3 regions of the uncultured Martelella sp. genome follow, and region 1 is predicted to be linked to each of the others. Evidence: predicted binding sites of a transcription regulator. Region 1 holds the regulator's gene; each other region holds the start of a gene.

Region 1 (10,051 bases):
GACGACCGGCCTGTCTTTTCAACGTTTCGAACTGTGTATTGACCGATCAGCGGTCGGCAACGGCGACGAAGTCGCGTTCGGCAGCGCCTGTGTAAAGCTGACGCGGGCGACCGATGCGCTGTTCCGGATCTTCGATCATCTCGTTCCACTGGGCGATCCAGCCGACCGTACGGGCGAGCGCGAACAGCACCGTGAACATGGTGGTGGGGAAGCCCAGCGCCTTCAGCGTGATACCGGAATAGAAGTCGATGTTCGGATAAAGCTTCTTCTCGATGAAGTATTCGTCCGTCAGCGCAATTCTTTCCAGTTCCATGGCGACATCGAGAAGCGGATCGTCCTTGATGCCGAGCTCGCCAAGAACCTCGTGGCAGGTCTTCTGCATGATCTTGGCGCGCGGATCGTAGTTCTTGTAGACGCGGTGGCCAAAGCCCATCAGGCGGAAGGGATCATCACGGTCCTTCGCACGGGCGATGTATTCCGGAATCCGGTCAACCGAACCGATTTCCTGCAGCATGTTGAGCGCGGCCTCGTTGGCGCCGCCATGCGCCGGGCCCCACAGGCAGGCAATGCCGGCGGCAATGCAGGCGAACGGATTGGCGCCCGAAGAACCGGCAAGACGCACCGTCGAAGTCGAGGCGTTCTGCTCGTGGTCTGCATGCAGGATGAAGATGCGGTCGAGCGCGCGCGACAGGATCGGGTTGACCTTGTATTCCTCGCACGGCGTGGCAAAGCACATATGCAGGAAATTGGCCGCATAACCGAGATCGTTGCGCGGATACACGAAGGGTTCGCCGACATGGTACTTATAAGCCATTGCCGCGATCGTCGGGATCTTGGCGATCATGCGGACGCTGGCGATCTCGCGCTTGTAGGGATCGGAGATGTCGATCGAGTCGTGGTAGAAGGCCGACATGGCGCCGACAGCGCCACAGATGATGGCCATCGGGTGAGCATCACGGCGGAAACCGGTGAAAAGCCGTGTCATCTGCTCGTGAATCATCGTGTGATGGGTGACGCGGAAGTCGAAATCCTTCTTCTGCGTTGCCGTCGGCAGTTCACCGAACAGCAGCAGGTAGCAGATTTCGAGGAAGTCGGCATTTTCGGCCAGCTGGTCGATCGGATAACCGCGGTGCAGCAGAATACCGTTGTCGCCATCGATGTAGGTAATTGCCGATTTGCACGATGCCGTCGAGGTGAAGCCGGGATCGTATGTGAACATGCCTGACTGTTTGTACAGGCTGTTGATGTCGAGCACTTTTGGACCGAAGGTGCCTGCTTCGACGTTCAGTTCCAGTTCCTGTCCGTCCAAGGTGAGTTTGCCAGTTTCCGTCATGCTATCCTCCAAATCTTCCAGCGCGGGACGCGTGATAAACACGATCAAAGGTACCAACTAGGTATAGGATCGATGCGCCGCTGCCAAGCCGCTGAATGGTTCATGTTGCGGTGCGGGTGATGATTTATAATTTGCGTTTAGCAAGTTTTTTGAGCTTCTGAAAAGGAAATTTTTCCGCAAGCTGCGTTCTGCAACGTTGCTTTTTGCTCCAGGTAACCACACGATACCTTAGGTTGTGGCGGGGCGGTTTTGATGGGAGAGGGCGAGAAACAGGTTACGGAACGTCCAAAGCGGCACGGGGGCGGCGCCGTTCGTGGCCGCTTGCGCAGATGGCGAACGAAAGCCGCTTCCGGCAGCGATACGGTCTGGAATCCGCCAACTTCTGCGGGGCAGCCGGAGGGCAGGGACGTCGGCACGCTTTTTTCCGAAGAACTTGCCTATGGACGCAGCTTTCTGTTTGCGCCGTTTGTGATGGCTCTGGGGGCCGCGTGGTGGTTTTTTCGGCCCGCAGCGCCGTTTTCGTGGGGGCTGTGGCTCTATTGGGCGGTCGCCCTTGTTGCCGCCGTTTCGTTGCGCAATGCCGGTCCGGTGAAACGGCTGGGCGCCGGTCTGGTTGCGCTCTTTCTCAGCGGCGCATTTCTGGCGCAGCTTGAGACGGGCCGGCTTGCCACGGTGATGCTCGACTCACCGGTGACAACCCACGTTACCGGCGTGGTGGACGCGCGAGAGCCGACCGAAAATGGCTGGCGTTATGTGGTGCGCGTCATCGCCACCGACGATCCGGTGATCCACCGTCCACCTGAGCGTGTCACCCTTGTTGCCCGCGGCAAATCGCCGCCGGTCGATATCGGCGGTGCTTTCACCGGCCTTGCCCGGCTTTCACCGCCCTCCGGACCGGCGCTGCCGGGCCTCGTCGATTTCGGATTTCTTTCCTATTTCGACGGGATCGGCGCGGTGGGGTTCTTCTATGGCGCGCCGGAAGCGCTTGCCGGTGATCTTCACGCGCCTGGAAAAAGCCACCTTCAGTCCATCGGCCTGTTCATGCGCCACAGGGTCGAAAGCCTGCGCGACACGATTGCCGGGCGCATTCGCGCTGTCCTGCCAGACGAATCGGGGGCTTTCGCGAATGCGATCATCACCGGGCAGCGTCGCGCCATGAATGATGACACGCTGGACGCGTTGCGCAATGCCGGCCTTGCCCATGTCATTGCCATTTCGGGGCTGCACATGGCGCTCGCCGCCGGTATCTTCTTTTCAAGCCTGCGTCTTTTCCTGTCGTTTTCTCCAAAGGCGGCAGAAGCGATTGCCACCAAGAAGCTCGCTGCTGTGGCCGCGATCGGGGCTGCCGGGTTCTATCTTGCGATTTCGGGCATGCAGGTCTCGGCGCAGCGCGCTTTCATCATGCTGGCGATCATGCTGCTTGCCGCCGTCGCCGACCGTCCGGCCATCAGCATGCGCAATGTCGCTCTTGCGGGGCTCGTCATCCTCGTCGTTTCGCCGTCGGAAGCAGTCGGCCCCGGCATGCAGATGTCGTTTGCCGCAACACTGGCGCTTATTGCGGGCTACAGCTTCTGGCAGCGTCGCGAATATGCTCGCCCGGCGTCGATGCCGGTCGGCACAGTGGTCCGCATCGTCATGCTGGGGGCTTTCGGTATTCTGTTGACCGCACTTATCGGCGGGCTTTCGACAGCGCCGATTGCCATGGCGCATTTTCAGCGGATTGCCGGCTACGGTCTGCTTGGCAATCTGCTCGCCATGCCGATTGTCACCTTTCTGGTGATGCCCTCCGGGCTGCTGGCCATGCTGGCCATGCCGCTCAATCTGCACGGCCCCTTTCTTTTGGCCATGGGCTGGGGGCTCGACCGGGTGATTGCCATTGCGGAATGGGTCAATGGTCTTGGCGGCGCGCTCGATACCGGTGCGATGCCCCGCGGATTTCTGCTGCTTTTCCTTGTCGGGTTCATGCTGCTGGTTCTGCTGCGCACCCGCCTCAGGCTTGTCGGACTGGTGCCGATGGCAATTGCCTTTGCCTTGCCCGCCTTTTCTCAAGGCGACCGGTCGCCGCTTCTGCTTGTCTCCGAAGACGGCGCGCTGGTTGCGATTGTCACCGGTGATACGGCCGCGCTCAGCAAGCGCCGTCCGCCTTCCTTCATCTTCGATCAGTGGCAGAGCGCACTTGCCATCAACGCCACACGACCGCCGAGCGAAACCGAAAACAACGCTGCGATACTGAAAGACACGGACCGGTTCGACCGCCTGGATGCTGGACAAATCACCAATGCAAGCACCGCCCTTGCCGAGGATATAAAGGCCGCGCGGACGCAATCCGGTGTATTCATTTGTGAAAAGGGCGAATGGTGTGTGGCATCGCTTCCCGGAAGCGGTCTGACCGTAGCACAGATATTCCGGCCCGCGCTCGTAGGCCCTGCCTGCGATCACGCCGACATCATCATCAGCGTCTACCGGCCCGGTTTTCAGACATGCCGTTCGCCTGGTTTTCTCATCACACCAGCACTGCGCCGCCAAAACGGCACCTTGCAGTTTACCGTCCAAGATACCGATGGTTCAAAATCAAGAAACGGAAACACCACGTCCTCAGAGCCTAACCCGACCGGTTCCTGTGTGAGAACCCACGTTTCCGTCACGCCTGCCATCACGGCAGTAAAGCGTCAGTGGAACCAACACCGCCTCTATAGTTGGCGTTCCGATTCGTATGCTGATCCTGTCAGCCTGCCGAAAACCCTCGATTTCTTCAGTGGTAGCGGCGGATCAGGCCGACAAGCTTGCCCTGAACCTTGACCTGATCGGCCGCGAATATCCGGGTTTCATAGGCCGGGTTGGCGGCTTCCAGTGCAATCGATGCGCCCTTGCGGCGGAAACGTTTCAGCGTTGCTTCCTCGTCATTCACCAGCGCCACGACAATATCGCCCGGGGCGGCTGTGTTGATATTGCGGATGACCACCGTGTCACCGTCGAATATCCCGGCTTCGATCATCGAATCGCCCTTAACTTCCAGCGCATAATGTTCGCCGGTTCCCAGCATTTCGGCCGGAACGGCAATTGCGTGGGTGTTTTCCTGTATGGCCGAGATCGGAACGCCGGCTGCAATCCGCCCCATGACGGGGATATCGGTCGAGCCGCTGTCATTTCCGGCAGCCGGTGTCTTGCTTTCGGCAGGCGTCTTGCCGAGGCTGCCTTCAATCACGCTCGGTGAAAAGCCGCGGCGTGGCGGCTGAGAACCAAGGCTTTCCGGCATGCGCAGAATTTCAAGCGCGCGCGCCCTGTTGGGAAGCCGGCGAATGAAACCCCGTTCCTCCAGCGCCGTGATCAACCGGTGAATGCCCGATTTGGACGCCAGATCCAGGGCTTCCTTCATTTCATCGAAAGACGGGGGAATGCCTGTCTCCTTCATCCGTTCATGGATGAAATACAGCAGTTCCTGTTGTTTACGAGTCAGCATTTGCAGCCCCTTGCCTTCGAAACAAATACAGAACGTTTATATCTGTTCTATCTGTGTTCCGCAAGCTGGAAATAGCAGAGCGGCCTCGATTGCGGTCAATGGAGGCATGAAGGCGGGTGCAAAGGGGTGCGTTAGAAAGTGTTGTTTCAATTTCGAAAGGAGAAAAATTCTCGGCAAACAATGGTGAGCGCGCAGGGGTTCGAACCCTGGACCTACTGATTAAAAGTCAGTTGCTCTACCAGCTGAGCTACGCGCTCCCGAGGCCGGCGCCTGTTGAAGGGCCGGCGGAAAGTGGGCGGAACATAGAAAGGGTCTTGCAGAAGGTCAACCCGGAAATTCGGCTCCGAGGCGACAATTTGATGTTGGGGGCGATGCGCGGAAAGGTGATTGGAATTCAACGCCGCTGTGGTTTAAGGAACCGGCAGTTTACGGTCCGCCGTTCAGGCGGTTATCTGCTGGTGCCGGACGCGCTTTCGCCAACGGCCGAGTGACAAGAGGATTTCAGGTGTCGATCGGTGATATTTCCCTGTTGACGGCGCTTCTTGCCGGTGCGCTTTCGTTTCTCTCACCCTGCGTTTTGCCGCTGGTGCCGCCTTATCTTTGCTACATGGCGGGCATTTCGATCGATCAGTTCAGGGGGGACACGACCGTCCGGCCGGCGCGGGTGTTGTTGCCGGCGCTGTTCTTTACGCTCGGCTTTGCGACGATTTTCGTGGCGCTCGGGGCAGGGGCCTCGTCCATCGGTCAGCTTTTGCGTCAATATATCGATATTCTGGCCAAGGTCGGCGGCGTGATCATCATCATCATGGGGCTGAACTTTCTTGGTGTGCTGAAAATCCCCTTCCTGTCGCGCGAGGCGCGGTTTCATGGCGGCGGCAAGCCGGCGAGCATGTCCGGCGCCTATGTGATGGGGCTGGCCTTTGCTTTCGGCTGGACGCCCTGCATCGGGCCGGTTCTGGGGGCCATTCTCGCTGTCGCAGCCACACGCGATACGGTTTCCAACGGGGCGGTGCTGCTGGCGATCTATTCGCTCGGCCTTGCCGTGCCGTTCTGGATTGCGGCGCTTTTTTCCGGCGCCTTCATGCGCTTCCTGTCGCGGTTCCGCAAACATCTTGGCACGATTGAAAAAATCATGGGCGTGCTGCTGATTCTCACCGGCCTTGCCTTTCTTTTCGGCTTCATTGCCGATATGGCGATCTGGTTCCAGCAGACCTTCCCCGTTCTGTCGCAGATCGGCTAGGGCCTGCGAACCCCGGGTTTTGCGCCATGTCAGATATTCTAGGGCTTCTCTTTCCGTTCTTCGGGTTGATTGCCGTCGGCTTCATCGCCGCCAGGCTCATCCGGCAGCCGGAATCCGGTCTTGTCTGGCTCAATGTATTCATCGTCTATGCCGCATTGCCGGCCTTGTTCTTCAAGCTGGTTTCGAACACGCCTTTCGACCAGCTGACCCGGCTTGATTTCATCTCTGTCGATCTGCTGGCGACCTATGCCGTGTTTTCGCTGCTGTTTGCCGCCGGCTATTTCTGGAAACGCAACGGCGTGCGCGAGAGCACGATCCAGGCCTTTGCGGGCGCTTACGGCAATATCGGCTATATGGGGCCGGGTCTTGCCATTCTGGCGCTTGGCGAGGCGGCAGCCGTTCCCGTCGCCTTGATCGTTTGCTTTGAAAATGCGCTGCATTTCATCGTCGCACCGTCGATAATGGCGGTGGCGGATGGCGGGGCGGTGCGCAAGGCATCACTTGCCCGCCAGGTGCTGACAAAGGCGCTGCTGCACCCCTTCATCATTGCAACCGCTCTGGGGTTTGCCGTTGCCGCGAGCGGTGTTCAGCCGCCCGATGCGTTCAACCGGCTGGTGGACTATCTGGCACAGGCTGCCGCGCCATGCGCGCTTTTTGCCATGGGGGTGACGCTTGCTCTGCGCCCGGTAAAGCGCGTGCCGGTAGAGATCGGCTACATCGTTCCTGCCAAGCTTATCTTACATCCGGTGCTGGTCTATGCCTTCATGATGCTGCATGGCGGCTTCGATCCGGTCTGGGTGGAAGCCGCCGTGCTTCTTGCAGCCTTGCCGACGGCCACCAATGTCTTCGTGATCGCCCAGCAATACGGCATCTGGTACGAGCGGGCCTCCGCGACGATTCTGATCACCACAATCTGTTCGGCGGTAACGCTGGCCGGTCTTCTGCTTCTGATCGACGCTACCGCCCTGCCGCTATAGGCAAGGGCTAAAACAGGCTTCAGCCGGCGAACAGCTCCTTGATCCCCCTGAGGGGCTGAACGCCTTCGCGCATGGCAAACTGGCGCAGCGGCGGCACGGCCGACAGCATGTAGAGGCCGGCGGAGCGGGCAAGCTGCGCGGGAATGAAATCGGCAAGCAGAGAGCGGTTCAGAAGATCGACGCTGGCCGTTCTGCTCCAGACATCGGACTTGCGCAGAAAATCATAGCGTTCGCCGGTTCTGGCGGAAATCTTCGCGCCGTCGATGCCGTCCAGCATGCGGGCAAGGCGCATGATGTCGCGCAGCGAAAGGTTAAGCCCCTGTGCGCCAATCGGCGGAAAGGCGTGGGCCGCCTCGCCGACAAGAACCGTACGACCCTTGCCGAAACGGTTCGCAACCATGGAGGAAAGCGGCCATTTCTGCACCGGTCCCTCAATGGTGACTGCGCCCAGAAGCGACTGCATCCGTTCCTCGATCGCCGCCGCGATCTCGCCTTCCGGCCGCGCCGCCATGTCTTCGGCAGCCGGCGTATCCATAACCCAGACCAGGCTGGAGCGGTTCTTTGCCGGCAGCGGCACCTGCGTGAACGGACCGCCACGGGTGTGAAATTCCGTCGAGATATCGTCATGGGTAAGTGCGTGGCTGAAATTCAACACGACAGCCGATTGCTTGTAGGACCATTGGCGCACGCCGATCCCGGCATTTTCACGCACTTTCGAACGCCGGCCGTCGGAGCCGACGATAAGTTCGGCGGAAAACGTCTCGCCGCCGGCAAGCGTCACCGCAACGCCATTCTTGTCGACGGTAAAATCGTCGGCAATGGTCTCGAAACGGGTAATGTTCGGCTCACTCGCAATCGCTTCGTTCAACTTGCCGACAAGAACGGTGTTGGGAATGTTGTAGCCGAAGGCTTCGAGATCGATTTCGGCAGAGCGGAAACTGACCGTCGGCGCGCGCACCAGCCGTCCCGTGCCGTCAATGATGCGCATGGTCTTCAGCGGCGCGGCTTCCGGCCGCACGGACTGCCACAGGCCAAGCCGGGCAAGCAGTGCGATGGAATGGTCCATCAGCGCCGTTGTGCGATGATCGCCGCCGCTGGGGGACGGCGCCACCAGCGCGACCCTGCGGCCGGCACGGGCAAGCGCCAGCGCGGAAATCATTCCGGCGGGACCGCCGCCGATCACGGCAATTTCAAAATCCGACATGCCTGAAACCTCGTCTTCCTGCGATTTGTTCGTTACCGATATAATGCGACCAGGCGCATTTTGCCGTGAAAAATTCTGGAAAATCATGTTTTTTTTGTACGCGGACGCGCTTCTGGTGCATTGTAGGGGTAGAGAAAACCGGGCAATAACCGCCGACACAGTTTTACGGGAAGTGAATGGGTTTGTTCAGCCAGCGTAAAGTACCTTATGCCGAAATCCGGGCGTTCTCCGTCCACATTCTGACGGCATCGGGCTCGTTCCTTGCTTTCCTTGGCGTGGTTGCCGCTGCCGAGGGGCGATTCGTGGCCATGTTCTGGTGGCTCGGCGCCGCTCTGCTGGTCGACGGCATTGACGGGCCGATCGCGCGGCGGCTGAAGGTCAGCGAAGTGCTGCCAAGCTGGTCGGGTGTGATGCTCGACAACATCATCGATTACGTGACCTATGTTCTGCTGCCGGCCTTTGCGCTCTACCAGTCCCATATGATCGGGGAGCCGTTGTCCTTCGTTGCCGCCGCGCTGATCGTCGTCTCCAGCGCGATCTATTATGCCGACAGCGGCATGAAGACGGATGAGAACTTCTTCTCCGGCTTTCCCGTGGTCTGGAACATGGTGGTGTTCTCCTTCTTCGTCATCCAGCCGTCGTCGCTGCTTGCCATGGCGATTGTGGTGCTGTCAGTGGCCCTGACCTTCGCGCCGGTCAATTTCCTGCATCCCGTCCGGGTCAAGCGGCTGCGGCCGCTCAATCTCGGCGTTTTTGCGGTCTGGTGCGTCACCGGCTTCATCGCGCTTCTCGCCCGTTTCGATGCGCCGCTCTTCATCGAGGTGCTGTTCGTGGCGAGCGGCGTCTATCTCTACCTTATCGGCATGGTGCTGCAATTCCTGCCCAAACTCGGCTCGCGGGCGGCCGAAACCCGGGCAGAATTTTGACAAGCGCCAGCACGGCAAGCGAATAAAGTCGTTGGGAAACAGGCAAAAGTCATTGCGTTTCAATGAGGGTTCGTGCTTCATTTGTGCGCAATATAGGGGATGTTCTATTTTTTAGTCAATTTCCGGATGTGGTGCCGAAAGACTCGGTATCACCGGGTTTCGCGTTTTCGGGTGGATACCGGAGGGCAGTTTGAACCAAAATGATAATGATGTGGGCGGATCACTGCTGTCCGTTCAGGGGCTGACAAAATATTTTGGTACCTTCGCTGCCTGCGATGGCATCGATCTCGATATCGATAAGGGTGAAATTCACGCTCTGCTCGGCGAAAACGGCGCCGGCAAATCCACACTTGTGAAAATGCTGTTCGGGGTGCTGGAGCCTTCCGCCGGCGAAATTCTCTGGGAGGGAAAGCCGCAGCGCATTGAAGCACCCGCCGCTGCCCGCAAGATCGGCATTGGCATGGTGTTTCAGCACTTCTCGCTGTTCGAGGCGCTGACGGTGGCCGAGAATATCGCCCTGTCGCTCGATCCCGGCATTTCGCTTGCGAAGATCGCGGAAGAATCACGCAGGCTTTCGGTCGAATACGGCCTGCCGCTGGATCCGCGCGCCCATGTGGCCGACCTTTCGGTCGGCGAGCGTCAGCGGATCGAGATCGTGCGCGCGCTTTTGCAGAACCCGAGCCTGATCATTCTCGACGAACCGACATCGGTGCTGACCCCGCAGGAGGCGGACCGGCTGTTTGAAACGCTGGCCAAGCTGAAGGCCGAAGGGCGTTCGGTGCTCTATATCTCTCATCGGCTGGAAGAAGTGCAGCGCATCTGTGACAAGGCCACGGTGCTGCGCCACGGCAAGGTGACGGGCAATTGCAACCCGCGCAACGAGACGGCCTCTTCGCTGGCGCGGATGATGG
Region 2 (10,051 bases), on a different contig from region 1:
GAACAACAAAACGCCGGTCCGCATTGCGGGCCGGCGTTTTCCGTAAAGGGTTTCGAAAGATTTAGCCGCTAGTTTTCTCGGTAAGGTTTCGGAAAGCAAGAATGACGATCGCCTCCGATGCCACACAAAAACCCTCTGTCTGTTCTGCGTAGCTAAGGGGATTGAAGTGAACAGGAAACAGCGTTCCGGCATGATGTCAGGCAATATCGAACTCTCAACCGCGCGCCGCAGCGGCTTCAACCCGCTTCACGAGGCCGCTCAGAAACTTGCCGAATATGCCCGTTTTCAGGGCCGCTACAAAGCCAAGGAACTCGTCGGCCTGCTGACCAGCCAGGGTGACCGCGCGGCCCGTGCCATGCAGCCCGAGGCCCGGATCCACCTCTATATACAGAGCCGGCAGCAAGGCCACGCTCCGATCAGCCTCAGACTGCGCTGACCGTACCGAATAATTCCCGAGCATCAAAAAAGGCGCCCCATGGCGCCTTTAGTCTATCTACAAACAAGCCCATCCCCTCCTCTGCGTCATCCTCCGGCTCGACCGGAGTATCCAGGGCGATACGACGTGCGATTGAGTGTATCTGCGCTCAGGCACCTGACGCTCTTGGGCCTTGTCAGCATCAAAAAAAGGCGCCCCGCGGCGCCTTTTTCATTTCCTGAACCGAAGACCTTACATCTTGACGGCGGAGATCTGCACCTCGACGCGGCGGTTCTGGGCACGGCCCTGCGGCGTCGAATTGGAGGCGATCGGGTTGGATTCGCCGAACCCGACGGCAGAGATGCGATTGCCGCCGACACCGGACTGGATCAGATAATTGCCGACACTGTTGGCACGCTCCTGCGAGAGCCTCTGGTTATATTCGGCCGAACCGGTCGAATCCGTATAACCGTTAATGTTGATCGCGGTGCGGTCATACTTGCGCAGCACGGTCGAAACGGCATTCAGCGTGCTGTAGAAATTCGGCGCGATATCATACTGGTCCGTCTGGAAGGTGACGTTCGACGGCATGATCAGCGTCAGGCGGTCGCCATTGCGCACGACGGAAACGCCGGTGCCGGCAAGAGCGCGGCGGAACTCGGCTTCCTGATTGTCCATGTAGGCGCCGATGCCGCCGCCGGCAATCGCGCCGATGGCGCCGCCGATTGCAGCACCCTTGGCATCACCGCCGACAGCAAGGCCTGCTAGCGCACCAAGAGCGCCGCCTGCAAGCGCACCGGTACCGGTGTTGTTGTTGACGGTCTGACCCGAATACGGGTCTGTGGTGGTGCAGCCGGCCAGAAACGCAACGCTCACGGCAGCGATGGTCAGTTTTTTCAGCATGATGTCCCTCAATATGAAGCTTCAAACACTTTCAAGCCGTCTCATTACGGCAATGATATGGCGCAACCGCCATTTGGATAGAACAATGGTCCGTCGTCAGGCGCCGGACCATCCTGTCTATAGGCTTTGCCCGTAGCTGTCAGTTGGTTGCCACAGCCGTGGCACCGGTGGCACCGGCCGCCGGTGGCGGCGCAATCCTGATCTCGACACGGCGGTTCTGGGCGCGCCCGTCGGCGGTATCGTTGGTGGCAACGGGATCAGCCTTGCCATATCCCACCGGCATGATGCGCTGCGGGCTGACGCCGCGCTGGATCAGAGCACCGGCAACGGCATTGGCGCGCTGCTGCGAAAGCTTGAGATTGTAGGCGTCCGACCCCGTTGAATCGGTATAGCCGTTCACGTCGATATCGGTGGCATTATACTTCTGCAGCAGGCCCGCGATCACGGCGAGCGACGGCGCGAATTCCGGCACGACTTCGGCACTGTCGGTGGCGAAAGTGATGCTCGACTGGAACACCAGGGCAATATATTTGGGCGTGCGGACGATGGTGACGCCGGTGCCTTCAAGCTTCTGGCGCATTTCCGCTTCCTGGCGGTCCATGTAGTCGCCGGGATCGCTTACGGAAATATTGGTGACCGACACTTCGTCGGCGCCCGGGTTCACGCTGTTCTGCGTATTGGCCGCGCAACTTGCGAGCAATGCTGTTGCGATAACGGCGGTGATTGCCTTGGCTGACATGTTTCCCCCTTCGAGACGATAGGAATCGTCGTTGCAGATCATTGCGATAAGCGCCATAAAAACAGTATCGGGCCTGACTTAGCAAGTTTTTCCGTTCAACGACAGGTCGAATACACTGGCTCCTCTCCGGCATCTTTTACGGTTGCATGGCATCATCCGCACTTCACATTGGCGGCGCGGGCGCGAAAACCACGAAAGCGACGGTTTCACCCAAGCGCCTGCCGCTAATGGCTGATCGACGCGGCGTCATGCATCTCCGCATTGAGGCGCCGTTCCTCGTCGGCCTTCGGTTTGGAGAACCGCGCAAGCAGGAAATAGGCCACCGGCGTGACGTAAAGCGTGACGATGGTGGCAAGGCCGAGCCCGCCGACAATCACCCAGCCAAGCGCGATACGCGCTTCCGCACCCGCACCGGATGCCAGCACCAGTGGAATGCCGCCGAGCACGGTGGAGATCATCGTCATCATCACCGGCCGCAGGCGCAGCATGGTGGCATGCTCGATGGCATCGCGCACGCTCTCGCCACGGTCGCGCAGCTGATTGGCGAATTCGACGATCAGGATGCCGTTCTTCGCCATCACCCCGATCAACAGCACCAGACCGATCTGCGAATAGATGTTGAGGCTGGTATCGGTCAGCAGCATGGCGATGAAGGCGCAGCCGATGCCGAAAGGCACGGTCGCCAGAATGATCAGCGCGCTCCACACGCTCTCGAACTGGGCGGCCAGAACCAGAAAGACGATGATGAGCGCAAAGCCGAACACCATTTCCATGCCCGATGCGTTTTCATCGAGCGCTGCGGCCTCCGCCTGCGCCTCGACATGGGCGCCCGGCGGCAACAGCGGTTCGGCCAGTTCCAGCAGCCGCTGATAGGCATCGCCCAGCGCCACGCCGGGTGCGAGGCTCGACGACAGCGAGACGGCGGCCTGCTGCTGCTCGCGTTCCAGCGTCGGAGCGATGGATTTTTCTTCCAGCGTGGCGATGGTCGACAGCGGCACGATGCGGCCGTCACCGGTGCGCAGGAAAATATTCCTCAAATCGCCGGGATCGTCGACCTTCCTGGTATCGGCACGAAGCTGGACATCATAGGATTCCCCGTCGATGAACACCTCCCCGACGGACCGGCCGTCGAGCATCGCCATCAGCGCCTGCGAAAGACCGCCGATATCAATGCCGAGATCGGCCGCGCGCCGCCGGTCGAGGGTGAGCGACAGCTGCGCCTGGGTCGCATCTTCGGAAAGCCGCGGCGCGTCGAACATCGGATCGGTTTCCATGGCCTCAACCAGCGCGGTCGCCGCCTCGCTCAACCGCGCGTGGCTGGAGCCGACAAGGGCCACGGAAAGCCCGTTGCCGGCACCGCGGATATTCAGTGAATTCGGCTGGAAGGCAAAGGCCTGCACGGCCGGAATGCTGCCCGCCGCCGCATTCACATCCCGGGCAATCTGATCCTGCGTGCGGTCTCGATCGGCCCAGGGCGCCAGCGACATCACCACGAAGCCGCTGTTTGTATTGTTGCCGAACCCCGAAATCGAGAAGATACTTTCAATCTCGCCGCTCTCAATCAGCGGCTGAAGCTTCTCCTCCACCTGCTGGATGCGGTCTCGCGTATAATCAAGACTAACGCCCTGCGAGGCGGAAACCCGCATCATCAGCATCGACCGGTCTTCGCGCGGCAACAGTTCCGTGGTCAGATTGGCATAGGCAAGATAGGCCCCGAAGATCAAAAGCGCTGCAAGCGACAGCAGCACCAGCGGCGCGGCCAGCACCCAGCGCAGCGTGACGGCATAGACATGGGCAAACAGCATGCCCAGCCGCGCGATCGGCCCCGGGTTCGTGTCCTTGTGCTGCACCAGAATGCGCGAAGCCAGCATCGGGCAGAGCGTCAGCGCCACGAAGGAGGAGAGCATTACTGCGAAGGCGAGCACGAATCCGAACTCGCGAAACAGACCGCCCGCCTGCCCCGGCAGAAACGAAAGCGGCACGAAAACGGCGGCCAGCGTTGCCGTGGTGGTGATGACGGCGAAGAACACCTGCCGGGTGCCGAGAACCGCTGCCGCGCGCGGGCCCATGCCGCCGGCGCGCAGGCGCACGATGTTTTCCAGCACCACGATGGCATCGTCGACCACCATGCCGGTCGCCAGCACGATGGCCAGCAGGGTGAGAATATTGACGGAAAAGCCGGCGACATAAATGGCGGCCAGCGTGCCCACCAGCGCCACCGGGAGGGTGATGGCCGGAATGATGGTCGCGCGCCAGTCGCGCAGGAAAACATAGATGATGGCAACCACGATCAAGGCCGCAAGCAGCAGCGAACGAACGACCTCCTCGATCGAGCCGGAAATGAACACCGCATCGTCGCTCGAAACCCGGATGGTGGTGCCTTCGGGCAGATTGGGCGCGATCTCGGCAACGACCCGGTGCACGCCTTCGGAAATTTCCAGCGTGTTCGACTTGGCCTGCCGGATGATGCCGAGACCGATGCCCGGCTGCCCGTTGTAGCGCAGCGCCGTTGCGGCGGTGTCAGGGCCGAAGACGACGGTGGCGACATCGCCGAGATGAACATTTTCGGCCACCCGGATATCGGCAAATTCCTGCGGCGTGGTGACATCCGCGGTGGCGCGCACGCCAAGCGCCTGGGTGGTGCTGGTCAGCGACCCGGCCGGCACATCCCAGGAAATATCGGACAGCGCCGCCGTCAGGTCCGTCACAGAAAGACCGCGGCTTGCAAGCGCTGCCTGATTGATATCGATACGGAAGATCTTTTCCCGTTCGCCATAGACGGCGACATCGGCCACGCCGGGGACTGCGGCAAAACGGTCCTCGATCTCGTCTTCGACCAGCACCGTCAGGTCGTCAATATCGAGCGTGGACGACGTGATTGCCAGACGCACCACCGGCTGGGAGTCTGAATCCGCCTTGACGATGCGCGGCTCGTCGGCATCGTCCGGCAATTGCCCCTCGACCCGGCCAACGGCATCGCGCACATCCATCGACGCGACATTGATATCGGTGTCCTTGCTGAATTCCAGCGTCACCCGGCTCGAACCGGTGTTGGAGCGCGACGACATCGACTGCAGACCGGGCACACGCGCAACCGCGCCTTCGATGACATTGGTAACCTCGCGGTCGACCGTTTCGGGTGCCGCGCCTGAAAAATTGGTGCGCACGGTAATCACGGGCTGGTCGACATCGGGCAGCTCGCGCACCTCGACGCCGAAAAAGGCAGCAAGACCGGCCACCAGGATCAGCGCGTTGAACACCGCTGCAAGAATCGGACGGCGCACGAAAAGCGCGGTAAAGCCGTGCTCGCTCTCATGCTCGGCAATCGCCTTTGCCGCCTCGCTGCGCGCATCGTCCGCCTCGGGCACGTCCGGTTTTTCATCGGAGGAGAGATTGTCGTTTTCGCGGTCGTCGTCGCTCATGACGCCCTCTCCGCCACGCTGCCGGCACCGGCACCATTGGCAATATCGCTCACGGAAGCGCCTTCCCGCAGGCGCTGGATGCCCTCGATGATCACCAGATCGTTTTCGTCGAGCCCGGCATCGACCAGCACCACATCGGGATCGCGCTGGATGATGCGCACGCGGGTCTTGGTCGATTGCCCGTCGACAAGCTGCCAGACATAGGCGCCGTTGGAATCCCACTGGATCGCCAGCGGATCGACGGCCGGATAGACATCGCCGGGAAACCGCATCGACACATCGAAGGACATGCCGGCGCGCAGGGCGTCATCGTCATTGTCGAGCCGCGCGCGCACCATGAAGGTCCGGCTTGCCGCATCGATACGGTTGTCGACGGCCTGCACCTCGCCCTCGAATACCTGCTGCGGCGCCGAGACCAGACTGGCCTCGACCGGCGCGCCGGACCGGACGGCAGTGGCAAATCGCTCCGGCACCGGGAAATCGACCAGTATCGAGGAGCGATCGTCGATGGTGACGATTTCCGATGAGGTGGTGACATAATCGCCGACATTCACCCCGACAATGCCGGCAACGCCATCGATGGGCGCGACGATACGGCGGCGTGACAGCGCCAGTTCGGCCGATTTGAGGTCGAGTTCGGCCGACCGCTGATCGATCTCGGCATTATAGACTTCCAGATCGGAAATCGCCGACTTGATACGGCGGTTGACCTCGGCCTGACGGGTTGCGCTTTCAAGCGCCACCTGCGCCAGATCGCGGGCCAGCACCTGTTCGCGATCATCGAGAACAGCAATGGTATCGCCCTGCTCGACCGTATCGCCGGAGGTGATCAGCAGTTCGGTAATGGTGCCGGATTCCTCGGGCAGCACGGTCACCGAACGGATCGCCTCGCCGCTGCCGATGGCCGTCAGTTCATCGTTGACGGTGCCCGTTGTCACCGGGGCGGACACCACCTGTATGCCACGGCCCGAAAACCCGCCGGCCGGGCGACCGCCGCCACCGCCGGCTGCCGGCGCATCCAGAATGCCGTAGGACACCAGCACGGCCCGCCCGCCGGGCGCCAGAAAAAGCCAGGCTGCAGACCCGATTGCCAGAACACACACACTGACAGCAACCTGTTTGTAGAAACGCATCAATGTCCCCGGTTTGAAAAAGCCGTCGAAAACGCCGCGGCGGAAAATATGGATGGAAGTATCCAGATCGCCCGACGCACTGCAAGCTGTGGAATGAAACCTCACAGAATTGTAATGTTCAGCGGTGTGATTTGTCTGATTTTACACGTTTTTGGACGTGGAAATGCGGTCGAGCTGTGCATATTTTGTTCTCAGTTCAGCGTGCACCTTCACCTTTGCGTTTCAACTCACTAGATTGACGCCATGATTCAGGGCCACGACGACATACCGTTTTTCGATGATGACGATGAACCGCGCAAACCGGAGGGCAACGCCGCGCCGGCGCAACAGGGCGGGCTTGCCGCCCGCGCCATGGCGGCACGACGCGCACCGGCGCCACCGGACTATCTCAACGGCCTGAACCCCGAGCAGCGCGACGCTGTCGAGACCATTGACGGCCCGCTTCTGGTGCTGGCCGGTGCGGGAACCGGAAAGACCCGGGTGCTGACCACGCGGATTGCGCATATCCTCGCGTCCGGACGGGCCTATCCCAGCCAGATTCTGGCCGTGACCTTCACCAACAAGGCCGCGCGCGAGATGAAGGAGCGCATCGGCATTCTCGTCGGCGGCGCGGTTGAAGGCATGCCCTGGCTCGGCACGTTCCACTCCATCGGCGTCAAGCTCTTGCGCCGCCATGCCGAACTCGTCGGGCTGAGGTCCGATTTCACCATTCTCGACACCGACGACGTCATCCGCCTGATCAAGCAGCTTATCCAGGCCGAGGGGCTCGATGACAAGCGCTGGCCGGCACGACAGTTCTCCGCGATGATCGATGGCTGGAAGAACAAGGGGCTGACGCCGGAACTGATCCCGGAAGGTGACGCCCGCGCCTTTGCCAATGGCCGCGGCCGCCAGCTCTATCAGGCCTATCAGGACCGGTTGAAGACGCTGAATGCCTGCGATTTCGGCGATCTTCTGCTGCATCCGATCCGGCTTTTCCGCGAGAACCCGGATATCCTGAAGGAATACCACCGCCGCTTCCGCTACATTCTGGTGGACGAATATCAGGACACCAATACCGCGCAGTATATGTGGCTCAGGCTTCTGGCCCAACGCCCCGGCGATGATGACGGTCCGGTCAACATCTGCTGTGTCGGCGACGACGACCAGTCGATTTATGGCTGGCGCGGCGCCGAAGTCGACAATATCCTGCGTTTCGAGAAGGATTTTCGCGGCGCCAAGGTCGTGCGACTGGAGCGCAATTATCGCTCCACAGCTCATATTCTGGGAGCTGCCGGCAAGCTGATCGCGCATAATGACGGGCGGCTCGGCAAGACGCTTTTCACCGAACGCTCCGAGCCGGATGATGACAAGGTTCAGGTCCATGCCGCCTGGGATTCCGAAGAGGAAGCCCGCGCCATCGGCGAAGAAATCGAGCAGTTGCAGCGCAATGGCGAACTCTTGAACGACATGGCCATTCTGGTGCGCGCCTCCTTCCAGATGCGCGAATTCGAGGATCGGTTCGTCACGCTTGGCCTCAATTACCGGGTCATCGGCGGCCCGCGCTTTTACGAACGGCTTGAAATCCGCGACGCGATGGCGTTTTTCCGCCTCACCTGCCAGCCGGCCGACGATCTGGCGCTGGAGCGGATCATCAACACGCCGAAGCGCGGCCTGGGCGACGCCAGCGTGCGCAAGATCCACGACTACGCCCGCGCCCGCAATATCCCCATGCTGGCCGCCGCCCGCGAGATGATCGATACCGACGAACTGAAACCGAAGCCGCGCAAGGCGCTCTACGATGTGGTCACCCAGTTCACCCGCTGGCAGGAGCTTCTCGAGACCACGCCGCATACCGAGCTTGCAGAAATCATTCTGGAGGAGAGCGGCTATACCGAGATGTGGCAGAACGACCGTTCGGCGGAAGCCCCCGGCAGGCTTGAAAACCTGAAGGAGCTGATCCGCTCCATGGACGGGTTTGAAAGCATGCGCGGTTTTCTCGAACATGTCTCGCTGGTGATGGATGCCGACCAGAACGAGGACATGGACGCGGTCTCGATCATGACGCTGCATTCGGCCAAGGGGCTGGAATTCAAGACCGTGTTCCTGCCCGGCTGGGAGGAAGGCCTGTTTCCCCACCAGCGCGCGCTGGATGAAAGCGGCCGCGCCGGCCTCGAAGAGGAACGCCGCCTCGCCTATGTCGGGCTGACGCGGGCGAAACGCAATTGCCACATCTGGTTCGTCTCGAACCGGCGCATCCACGGGCTGTGGCAATCAACCATGCCATCACGTTTTCTTGATGAACTGCCGGAAGACCACGTCGAAGTCGGCGAAACGGAAGTCTCCTACGGCGGCTACGGCCAGTCGCGCTTCGACCGGGCCCAGCCGTTTTCCAACACCTATGCCACCCCCGGCTGGAAACGCGCGCAGGAACACCGCACCGATGCCACCCGGGACAACTGGGGCACGCGCTCTGGTCATGCCGTCGAGCGCATCGGATATGGCGAAAGCGGGCCGCGCGGGCGCACGATCGAAGGCGAGCTCGTTGCCCGCAGCAGCGAAGAAACGCCGTCGCGTTTTTCGGTCGGCGACCGCGTTTTCCATATGAAGTTCGGCAATGGAAACATCGCGGCGATCGAAGGCAACAAGCTGACCATCGACTTCGACAAGGCCGGTCAGAAACGGGTTCTCGACGGCTTCGTCAAACCGGCCTGAGCACGCCCTCAAAAAGGCCGGGAGGGACACCGCATCTCCCTCCCCCTTGCATTTTGCCCGGCATAAATGCAATTTCTCTAATGTAATGTTTACCTGTTATTATGTCGTGTAAGCTTACACATGGATTACTTTTGGTTGTTCGCCCACTGATTTATTACGCACCGCCACATCCGACCGCAAAAGGCCACCGATAATATGAAGATGGCAACACGAAAGGTGCGAAGATTCGACAAACGTGTTGCCGGTATCGCGTTGGCCGCTTTCGTGTTCGCTTCATCTACTGCCACGCAGTTATACGCGCAGACATCCCTTCCGCCCTTCGCCGATATCTTCAGCAACAGCCCGGTTGCGATGTTGCTGATCGACCCGATCAGCGGGGATATCCTGGCTGCAAACGATGCCGCACAGTCGCTCTATGGCTGGACATCAAAGGAATTCCGCAACCTTTCCATCTCCGAACTGAACCAGTTGCCCAGAGAAAAGATCATGGCGCTGATGGAAGAGGTAAGTCTGGACGAGCAGCATTATTTTCTGTTCCCCCATCGCTTTCAGGATGGTTCCGTCCATACGATGCGCATCTTCTCCTGGCCGATCACGGTTCAGGATCGGACAGCGCTTTTATCGATTGTCTCCGAGGCCAGGGATGTGCGTGCGGGCAGTGAACCGCTGGCAGCCTATTCCTCGAGCCTGGTGGAAGCCGTTCGCCGGAAATCCACGGAACTGCAACACACATCCGGCCTGCTGA
Region 3 (10,051 bases), on a different contig from region 1:
GGGCGTCACCCGGCGGCAGTCAAAGCGTGAGGTAACGGCTTTCCGTCCCTGTCGCAAGATTATTTCGTTCCACAAACCGGCCGTCTGCGGGTAGAAGTTTCCAAAGACCGTCGTAAAGCCTCATTCATCGCCACGCAGACGCATCAGCGACCGGCGTTCTTTCTTCGTCGGCCGTCCGGCGCCGGGTACGCGCTGGGCCTGCTCGAAAGCCGAAAGCTTGGCGCGGGCCTCCGGTGGTGGGCTGACATCCTCGTAAAGCTCCTGCGCCTCGGCAAACGGCCCGCGCCGATGGCCGGGCGCACGCACCACGAGATGGACATCACGCCGCTGAAGCGCAACCACCAGCCGGTCTCCGGCGGTCACATCGACACTCGGGCGGATGATCCGCGAGCCGTTGAGCTTCACATGACCATCGCGCACCAGCTTCTGGGCCAGAGAACGGGATTTGACGATCCGCGCAAAAAACAGCCACTTGTCGACGCGCTGACGGCCTGCAGGTGCTTCGCCTTCAGCCATCCGCCTACCGCTTCATCTGGGCCTTCAGCGCGGCCAGCTTGGCAAAAGGCGAATCCGGATCGACGGGCTTGTCGCGCTCGCGGCGCTGATCGCGTGGCTTGCCCTCGCCGTCCTTCTTTGCCCGATGCGGCCCCTTGGGACCCTTGCCGCCGGGCTTGCCGGCAGCACGGTCCCGCTCGCCGTCGCCACCCTTGCGGTTCGGCTGTCCGCGGCCGCGGCCCTCATTGCGCGGTCCGCGCCCCTGATGCTGGCGGCCCCGCTCGTTCTGGCTGCGCCCGCCCGGACGCCACAGCAGAACCGGCTTGGGCTCTTCCTCTTCCTTCGCCGCCTCGTCCTTCACCGCAGCCTCATCAGCCTTTTCAGGCTGTGCCGGCGCGGTCTCGGCCGTGTCCGCAGTCGTGTCGTCAGCCGTTTCGGTCGCTGCCGCCTGTTCTTCGGCAGGTCTTTCCGAGGTTTCGGCCACTGCGGTTTCGGCAGCAACGGGGTTCTCCGGCGTTTCGCCCGCCCCAGCTTCGCCGTCCGCCGGCTTTTCCGCGCGCCGGGCAACGGTTTCAACGGCCACGCCGGCATGCTGTTTTGCAGCCTTTTCGGCGTCCCGTTCGGCCTGTGCTGCCTCGATCCGGGCGACATCTTCCGGCGAGGCAACGTCGGCGCGATAGCCGAGACCCTTCAGGATTTCTTCCATATCGTCCGGCGTTGCGCCGAGGATCGACATCATTGCCGGTGTTGTGACGAAACGGCGGCCGTCAAAGGCACCTTCTGGACGCGCACCGCCCGCTTCCGGCTTCCACTGGGTCAGCGGCCGGATGATATCGGCAAGCCGTTCGAGAATGTCGATCCTGACGGCCCGCTTTCCCAGATAGCGGAAGCCGGCCAGCTTGTAGAAGGCCCGTTCATAGCCGGGATCGGTGACCACCGATGTGCGGCCTGCTGCGAGCACCGGAATAAGTTCGCCATAACCAGGCTTGTCGAGACCGTCATTGGCAAGGGCCCAGAGCAGGGTGATCATCTCGGCGGGCGCCGGCTTCAGCAGCGCCGGCATGAACACATGATAGGCGCCGAACCGCACGCCATAGCGGCGCAGCGACGCACGCGCATCCTGGTCGAGCGCCTTGACCTCGGCTGCAACATCGCGGCGGAACAACACGCCGTAATTTTCGACGAGCTGGAAAGCCAGCCCCCGCGCCAGCCCTTCGATATCGTCGGCATTGGCGAGATCATCAAGCGGCTTCAGAACCGTCTGGATCGTATGGGCGACGAAACGCTCGATGCGGGCGACAACATGGTCACGCGCCGTACCGGTCAGTTGTTCGTCGGCCAACAGCACAGCGCGCGGCCTCAGAATGTTGTCGGTGGAGACCAGACGCGCCACCGGATCGCCGAGCCAGCGCACCGTGCCGGACGAATCCAGCACCAGATCGGAATTGCCGGAGGCATGAAGACGCGCGGCGCGCGCCTCGAATTCGAGCGCCAGCGCCTTCAGCGCCGCCGCCTCGATTGCCTTGGCATCCGGCCCTTCGGCTCCGGACACGGCTTTGAAACGAAAGCCAGCCAGTTCCCCCACATGATGTCCTTCGACAAAGACATCCCCATTCACGCTCACTTCAGCTTCAAGCATCGCATTCTCTCTCAGGCGCTTCATTAGCACGGAAGTCCTGCGGTCAACGAAGCGTTTCGTCAACCTCTCATGCAGGGCATCCGACAGCCGATCCTCTATTTTCCGTGTCTTTTCCTGCCAGTGTGTCGGATCGGCAAGCCATCCGGGCCGGTTCGACACATAGGTCCATGTTCTGATCTGGGCAATACGCGCGGAAAGCGTATCGATTTCACCATCGGTCCGGTCGGCATGGCGGACCTGTTTTGCAAGGAAATCCTCGTCCACCGTGCCGTGCTCGACCAGATCGAGATAAAGCGAGGCGATCAGGTCGGCATGCTGGGCCGGCGTGATCCGCCGATAATCGGGCAGCGCACAGGCTTCCCACAGCAACTCGATCCTGTCGCGCCGATCAGCCTTTCCGGCGACGGCGTGGCTTCGGGCGAGAAATTCCAGCGCGCGCTGGTCGACGGCCGGCAATGCGCGTGTCAGCCCCTGAACGCGCGGCACCTCATCGAGACTGGCCTTCAGCGCGTGCAGCGAGGTGAAATCAAGCGCCTTGGAACGCCACTGCAACACCTTCACCGGGTCGAACTGATGAGTTTCCAACCGCTCGACCAGTTCGTCGTCAAAGGGCGGCACACGGCTGGTGACGCCGAACGTGCCGTCACGCATATGGCGGCCGGCGCGACCGGCGATCTGGCCAAGCTCTCCGGCGTTGAGATTGCGATACTGATGTCCGTCGAACTTGCGGTCCTGGGCAAAGGCGACATGATCGACATCGAGGTTCAGCCCCATGCCGATCGCGTCCGTCGCCACCAGGTATTCGACATCGCCGTTCTGATAGAGTTCGACCTGCGCATTGCGGGTGCGCGGCGACAGCGCGCCGAGCACCACGGCCGCGCCGCCGCGCTGACGGCGGATCAGTTCGGCAATCGCATAGACCTCGTCTGAGGAAAAGGCGACAATGGCCGAACGGCGCGGCAGGCGGGTAATTCTCTTCTGGCCGGCATAAAACAGGCTTGAAAGCCGCGGCCGCTCCACGATCGAAACACCCGGCAGCAATTGCCTGAGGATCGGCTTCATCGTCGCCGAGCCCAAAAGCAGCGTTTCCTCACGCCCGCGCAGATGCAGGATCCGGTCGGTGAAGATGTGGCCGCGCTCCAGGTCGCCGGCAAGCTGAACCTCATCGATGGCAACGAAGGCGACATCGGTTTCCCGCGGCATCGCTTCCACGGTGCAGACGCTGTAGCGGGCGGTTTTCGGGGCGATCTTTTCCTCGCCCGTGATCAGCGCGACGCGATTGACGCCGACGCGCTCGACAAGGCGGTTATAGACTTCGCGGGCAAGAAGGCGCAGCGGCAGGCCAATAACCCCGGATGAGTGCGCCACCATCCGTTCAATGGCAAAATGGGTCTTGCCGGTATTGGTCGGACCGAGCATGGCGGTCACCCCGCGTCCGCTCAAGATCATTGCTTCTGAATTCAATGTCCCGGTCCCAAATTCCCTGGCCGGGGCCAAAATCTCCGCCCCCGTCCATTGCTTCAATCGCCGGATCGCAATCCTCCGGCGCGCGTTTCTCTATAGATGGACCGCCTGCGCCCTGCAAGCAAGAGGGGCGTGCATTTTGCCCCGAAACCCGACCTTTCTTAATATTTGGAACAGATGCGAACGAATCACAGACGAATCGCTGACTCTGCTGTTTTCCCGGTTTGTTCACGGCTATATGTTGGGTTTTTGCCAATTTAATACCCTAGATGTGGAACGCACGATTCTTCACCAGTGCAAATCAGGACAATCGCGTTAACCTTCGTAAACAAAAGATGAACAGACGGGACATTGCTGAATCCGACAGGCTGTCCGCCATTCTCTCACTCACCGGCCCCGGCAAGAAAGCAAATCCCAGGCATGTCGCCTCACATCAGGTGGCCGAAAAACGCTCGGAAAACCTGATTTACGGGTCGAAGACCAAAGCCGGAACGAATCAGCGACGAATCACAGACAGCGCGATCTTCCGGTTTTGTTCACCGCTATATTTGGTGGATTAATGACTTTTTAACCATATTTTTCAGTGCGTTGGAAAACCGAACACCGAAGCGTCACGTGCTGCTTTCCAGTTTACTTTTCCGTCAACGGATGCGATTGCGGGAACAAAATACAACGCCGGGACGTTGAAGCTCCAACTGATTACCCAGGAGAGAGAAAAAATGCTCGGTACTATCCTGCTTATCATCATTATTCTTCTTCTGCTCGGCGCATTGCCGCGCTGGGGATATTCGCGGACATGGGGTTACGGGCCATCCGGCGGTCTTGGCCTTGTCCTGCTCATCGTCATAATCCTGCTGCTCGCAGGTTATATCTAATCGACCATTGGATTGATCACTGGAGACAGACACAATGAAGAAAGCCGTTCTCGCCATCGCATTCATACTTCCGCTCGCCGCCTGCACCACGCAGGAGCGCAACGCCACGATCGGCGCCGGCGTCGGTGTTGCCGCAGGGTCCGCCATCACCGGTGATGCCACAGGCGCTATCGCAGGTGGTCTGGTCGGCGGCGGCATTGGCGCGGCGACCGCCAGATAACCAACAACGAAAGCGGCGCGCGCCAAAGGCTGTCGCGTCAAGATCGGCGCGACACATCGCCAGCCGGTCCAGGCGCTGCCGACAGGCAGCGCCTCAACATATTTTCGGGACTGTAGCCCGGTGTGAAAAACACCCGCAGGGCAACACTCAGGCGCTGATGATCACCTTCAGCGCTTTTTCGCGTGCGGCATTGCCGAAAACCTCGTAGGCACTGAGAATATCGTTCAGTTCGAACCGGTGGGTGATCAGTTTCGACGGATCGATCTTGCCGGACTGAACGGTCTTCATCAGCATCGGCGTGGTGTTGGTATTCACCAACCCCATGGAGATGTTGATGTTCTGTATCCAGAGGTTTTCGAGGTGCAGTTCCACCGGCGCGCCGTGAACGCCGACATTGGCGACATGGCCACCAGCAGCGACAACCTGCTGGCAGACATCGAACGTCGCCGGAACGCCAACCGCCTCGATGGCGACATCGACGCCGACACCGCCGGTCATTTCGCGGATCTTGGCCACCGCATCCTCCTCGCCGACGCGGATCGTATCGGTCGCGCCGAACTGGCGGGACACACCCAGCCGGTTTTCATCCATATCGACCATGATGATCCGGCCCGGCGAATAGAACTGCGCCGTCAAAAGCGCGGCAATGCCGATTGGCCCGGCACCGACGATGGCAATCGCATCGCCCGGTTTGACGGCGCCGGCCAGAACGCCGATTTCGAAACCGGTCGGCAGGATATCCGACAGCATCACCAGCGCTTCCTCATCCGCGTCTTCGGGGATCGGGTAGAGCGAATTGTCGCCGTGGGGAATGCGGACATATTCGGCCTGGGTGCCGTCGATCAGGTGGCCGAGAATCCAGCCGCCGTCCTCGCAATGCGAATAAAGCTGGCGCTTGCAATTGGCGCAGCTGCCGCATGAGGTGATGCAGGAAATGAGGACCCGGTCCCCCTTCCTGTAATTGCGCACCGCAGCGCCAACCTCTTCGACCACGCCGACCCCTTCATGCCCGAGAATGCGGCCGGAGGTGACTTCCGGCACATCGCCTTTCAGGATGTGCAGATCAGTGCCGCAAATGGTGGTTTTGGTGATTTTGACGATAACGTCGGTGGGCTTTTCGATCTTCGGCATCGGCTTTTCAGCCCATTCCTTGTTGCCGGGGCCCTGATAGACAAGCGCTTTCATTTTATTCTCCTCCCTTGAGAAACGATGACGTCCCTGCGTTGACAAGTATCGCATATTTCAGCCGAAAACCGGAAGTGAATCCGAGCGGCAAATGCACGCAGCGTCATCGGGAAGGCGTTTTAAGCCCTCGGCACGCGCCGGCGGCTTTTTCTGTTGCAAAACGCCGGCTTCCGGCACAAAAGCAGCGACGGTGCAGAGAGCAGAACCGCTTTGCCAATTGACAATGCAACGCGCTCTGGTCCAGCTTCTTTGCAAACCAAACACCATCAGGGAACTTGAAAACATGAAGACCACGTTGAAGGCGGCCACCATGCTTGCAGGCATTCTGTTCGCAAGCCATGCATTTGCGAACGAAACGCTGACGATTGCAAACTGGCTGCCGCCTTCACACCCGCTGGTCAAGGACGTGATCGAGCCCTTTGCGGCCTCCATCGAGAAAGCCACCGACGGACGGGTCACGACCAATATCCTGCCGGCACCGCTCGGGCCGCCGCCGGCGCAGTACGATCTCGCCGTCAACGGCGTTGCCGACATCACCTTCGGGGTTCAGGGGTATAATCCGGGCCGGTTCCGCACCACGAATATCGCCGAAATCCCGTTCTGGGGCGATACCGCCGAGGCCACGTCGGTCGCCTACTGGCGCACATGGGATTCGCTTTTGAAAGACGCCGGCGAATATGACGATGTGCATGTGCTGGCCGTGTTTACGCACGGGCCGGGCCAGGTTTTCATGAATGGCGGCGACCTTTCCGAGCTTTCGGCCATCGACGGCGCCAAGATCCGCGTTGGCGGCGGCATCGTTCATGAGCTGGTGAGCGCGCTTGGCGGCGTGCCGGTCGAAGGCCCCTCCTCGCAGACCTATGAACTGCTGTCGCAGGGCGTCGCCGACGGCATTACCTTTCCCTATGAATCAGTCAATTTCTTCGGGCTGACGGACATGGTGAACCAGGCGCTGGTCATTCCGGGCGGGCTCTACAACACCTCCTTCTTCGTGGTGATGAACAAGGACAGCTGGGCCGGGCTTTCGCCGGAAGACCAGGCGGCAATCGACAGCGTTTCCGGCGAGGCGCTGGCACGACTTGCAGGCCAGGCCTGGGATGCGGCCGATGCGGCGGGCCTTCAAGCCATGCAGGGCAAGGTCACCTTCCACGACGCGACACCCGAACAGGTCGCCGAAATCGGCGAAAAGGTTGCGCCGGTGGTGGAAGCCAAGCTTGCCGAGATCGATGAGGCCGGTGTGTCGTCCGCCAAGGCGATGGCCCTCATGAAGGACAATATCGACGAACTGCAGGGCGAATGAGCGACGCCGACATTATCGATGATGCGCATCACGCCGCGAGTCCCATGGCTCGCGGCATTCGTATTGTGCTCAGTGTCACCGCCGGCGCATTGCTGCTGGCGCTGATGGCGCTGACCGTCACCGACGTCGTCGGGCGCTACCTGCTGAACGCACCGGTCAAGGGCGCTGCCGAGGTCTCGGAGCTTCTTCTGGTTTCCATCGTCTATCTCGGTCTTCCGGCCGTCTGCCTCGATGGCGGTCATGTCACCGTCGACCTCGTCACCAAGTCACTGCCGCGCTGGAGCGAACGGCCGCGCCTGTTCCTGACCGGGCTGGTCTCATCCGGCGTTCTCGGCGTCATCGCCTGGCGGCTTTATGTTTATGGCCTGCAGGTCGGCGGCTATAATCTCGTCACCAATTCGCTGCGCCTGCCGGTTGCGCCCGTCGTCTGGTTCTGTGCCGTGTGTGCGGGGATTTCCGCGCTGGTCACGCTCGCTTTGGCGTTCACAGCCCTTTTCAAGAGACCATCATGATCGAATGGCCCATCGGGATTGCAGTGCTGATCGCACTGCTGCTGGTCGGCATGCCGATCGCCTTTTCGCTGACGCTGATCGGCATTGCCGGCACGGCCTCGATCATCGGGTTCAAGCCGTCCTTCGCGCTGCTCGGCGCCACGTTTTTCGACAATGGCCGCTCCTATGCGCTGACCGTCATGCCGCTGTTTCTGCTGATGGGCAATTTCGTCGTCCAGTCCGGCATTGCGCGTGAGCTTTATGACAGCGCCCATGCCTGGCTCAGGCACCGCAAGGGCGGCCTCGCGCTGGCAACGGTTGCCGCCTGCGGCGGGTTTTCCTCCGTGTGCGGCTCGTCGCTGGCAACGGCGGCCACCATGTCGAAAATCGCGCTGCCCTCGATGCGCCGCTTCGGCTATCCCGACAGTCTGGCCACCGCCTCGATTGCCGCCGGCGGCACGCTCGGCATCCTGATCCCGCCCTCCGTCATCCTGGTGTTTTACGGCATCATGACGCAGCAGAATATCGGCAAGCTGTTCATGGCCGGCATCGTGCCCGGCCTTCTCGGCATTTTCGGCTATGCCATCGCGGTGATGATTTCCGTGCGGTTTCTGAAACAGGACCTGCCCGCAGAGCCAAGGCTCTCGCTCAGGGAACGGTTTCTGGCGCTGAAGGGCACGGCCGGCGCGCTTGCGCTCTTCATCTTCGTCATGGGCGGCATCTATCTCGGCATCTTCACGCCGACGGAAAGCGCCGGCATGGGCGCATTCGGCGCCTTCGTGCTCGCGCTTTTCTCCGGCCGGCTGAAACTGGCCGATCTCGGGAGCATTCTCTATTCCACCGTCAAGACCACGGCGATGATGTTCTTCATCCTGTTTGGCGCGCTGACCTTCACCAACTACGTCAACCTCTCGGGCATGACGAGCGATATCCAGTCCGCGCTCTCGATGTTCGGCGACGGGCCCTATGCCACCATCATTGCCATCCTGATCGTCTACCTGCTGCTCGGCTGCGTGCTGGAGGGGCTTTCGATGATCACGCTCACCGTGCCGATCTTCTATCCGATCGTCGCCGCGCAGGGCTTCGACCTGATCTGGTTCGGCATTTTCGTGGTCGTGATCACCGAGGTGAGCTACATCACCCCGCCGGTCGGCATGAACGCCTTCGTGCTCAACACGGTGGTGCGCGATGTCAGTCTTCGCACGATCTTCTCCGGCCTGCTGCCCTTCGTGGCCATGGACATCGTCCGCATCGCCCTTCTCATCGCCTTTCCGGCCCTGGCGCTTTTCATTCCGTCCATGATGTGATCAGCCCCAGCGCGGGAACGGGTCCGTCAGGTCGAGGTGGCGATCGGCATTGTAGGGGTTTACGGTATCGGCATCGACGAGGCAGGCATCGAGCGCTGCGCGGATCGCCGCCTCGTCCATCGACTGACCGATGAACACGATCTCCTGCCGTCGGTCGCCGAAGGCCTTGTCCCAGCTTGCCGCGATCATCGCCTTCAGCTCCGGCCTGTCGGGCCAGCGGCTTTCCGGCACCGCGGCCCACCAGCGCCCGAGCGGCCCGCAGCGGACAATCGCGCCGGCAAGCGAGAATTCACCGGCAAAATCCGGCCGCGTGGCCAGCCAGAAATGCCCCTTGGCACGGATCAGACCGGGAAAGGTCGTCTTCGTGAACCGGTCGAATTTTTCCGGCGCAAACGGTTTGCGCGCGCGATAGACGAAACTGCCGATGCCGTATTCCTCCGTTTCGGGTACATGATCGGCAAAACCATAAAGCTCCTTGGCCCAGAGCGGATGCTGGCTGGCCCTGTCTTCCGAAAACAGCCCGGTATCGAGCACCTGATCCAGCGCCACGGCCCCGAAATCGGCCTCGATGATGCGCGCATCCGCATTCAGCGCCCGGATCACGCTGATCACATCGGCCCGCCCGGCGGCCGAGACATCGGAAACCTTGTTGACCACCACGACATCGGCAAACTCGATCTGCTCCACATGCAGGTCGACCAGAGTGCGGTCATCGCCTTCACCTGCCGTTTCACCACGGTCGCTCAGGAGGTCGTGGCTGGCATAATCGCGCAGCAGATTGGCGGCATCGACCACGGTCACCATGGTATCGAGCCGGGCGTGGTCCGACAGGCTGAAGCCCTGTTCATCGCGCCAGGAAAACGTGGCGGCGACGGGAAGCGGTTCGGCAATGCCCGTTCCCTCGATCAGCAGATAATCGAAGCGGCCATCGGCAGCGAGCCGGCGTACTTCGGTCAGAAGATCGTCCCTGAGCGTGCAACAGATGCAGCCATTGGTCATCTCCACCAGCTTCTCGTCGGTGCGCGAAAGATCCGCACCGCCCTCGCGCACCAGATCGGCATCGATATTCACCTCG

The links. Region 1 encodes LexA, which represses DNA repair genes until DNA is damaged. Its sites were predicted from a motif close to TGTTCNNNNTGTGTTCNG; they were not measured.
Region 2: a site for LexA is predicted at 6,788-6,805, ahead of ACHZCU_RS15220 (UvrD-helicase domain-containing protein). Genes of this name have one in related genera too.
Region 3: a site for LexA is predicted at 3,813-3,830, ahead of ACHZCU_RS07305 (helicase-related protein). Genes of this name have one in related genera too.

What each region holds. Positions count from the first base shown of each region.
Region 1 covers NZ_CAXXFM010000002.1:230,619-240,669, forward strand. The annotation lists gene gltA (citrate synthase) at 47-1,333, opposite strand; gene ACHZCU_RS18395 (ComEC/Rec2 family competence protein) at 1,655-4,132, shown strand; gene lexA (transcriptional repressor LexA) at 4,086-4,793, opposite strand; tRNA gene ACHZCU_RS18405 (tRNA-Lys) at 4,975-5,050, opposite strand; gene ACHZCU_RS18410 (cytochrome c biogenesis CcdA family protein) at 5,299-6,033, shown strand; gene ACHZCU_RS18415 (AEC family transporter) at 6,060-7,010, shown strand; gene ACHZCU_RS18420 (UbiH/UbiF family hydroxylase) at 7,030-8,214, opposite strand; gene pcsA (phosphatidylcholine synthase) at 8,391-9,140, shown strand; gene ACHZCU_RS18430 (ABC transporter ATP-binding protein) at 9,331-10,051, shown strand, end outside.
Region 2 covers NZ_CAXXFM010000001.1:3,271,875-3,281,925, reverse strand. The annotation lists gene ACHZCU_RS15245 (hypothetical protein) at 167-436, shown strand; gene ACHZCU_RS15240 (OmpA family protein) at 668-1,318, opposite strand; gene ACHZCU_RS15235 (OmpA family protein) at 1,458-2,057, opposite strand; gene ACHZCU_RS15230 (efflux RND transporter permease subunit) at 2,282-5,479, opposite strand; gene ACHZCU_RS15225 (efflux RND transporter periplasmic adaptor subunit) at 5,476-6,612, opposite strand; gene ACHZCU_RS15220 (UvrD-helicase domain-containing protein) at 6,856-9,306, shown strand; gene ACHZCU_RS15215 (EAL domain-containing protein) at 9,523-10,051, shown strand, end outside.
Region 3 covers NZ_CAXXFM010000001.1:1,542,347-1,552,397, forward strand. The annotation lists gene ACHZCU_RS07300 (RNA-binding S4 domain-containing protein) at 121-516, opposite strand; gene ACHZCU_RS07305 (helicase-related protein) at 521-3,583, opposite strand; gene ACHZCU_RS07310 (DUF3309 family protein) at 4,318-4,473, shown strand; gene ACHZCU_RS07315 (hypothetical protein) at 4,508-4,693, shown strand; gene ACHZCU_RS07320 (zinc-dependent alcohol dehydrogenase family protein) at 4,841-5,878, opposite strand; gene ACHZCU_RS07325 (hypothetical protein) at 5,936-6,163, opposite strand; gene ACHZCU_RS07330 (TRAP transporter substrate-binding protein) at 6,162-7,178, shown strand; gene ACHZCU_RS07335 (TRAP transporter small permease) at 7,175-7,690, shown strand; gene ACHZCU_RS07340 (TRAP transporter large permease) at 7,687-8,976, shown strand; gene zigA (zinc metallochaperone GTPase ZigA) at 8,977-10,051, opposite strand, start outside.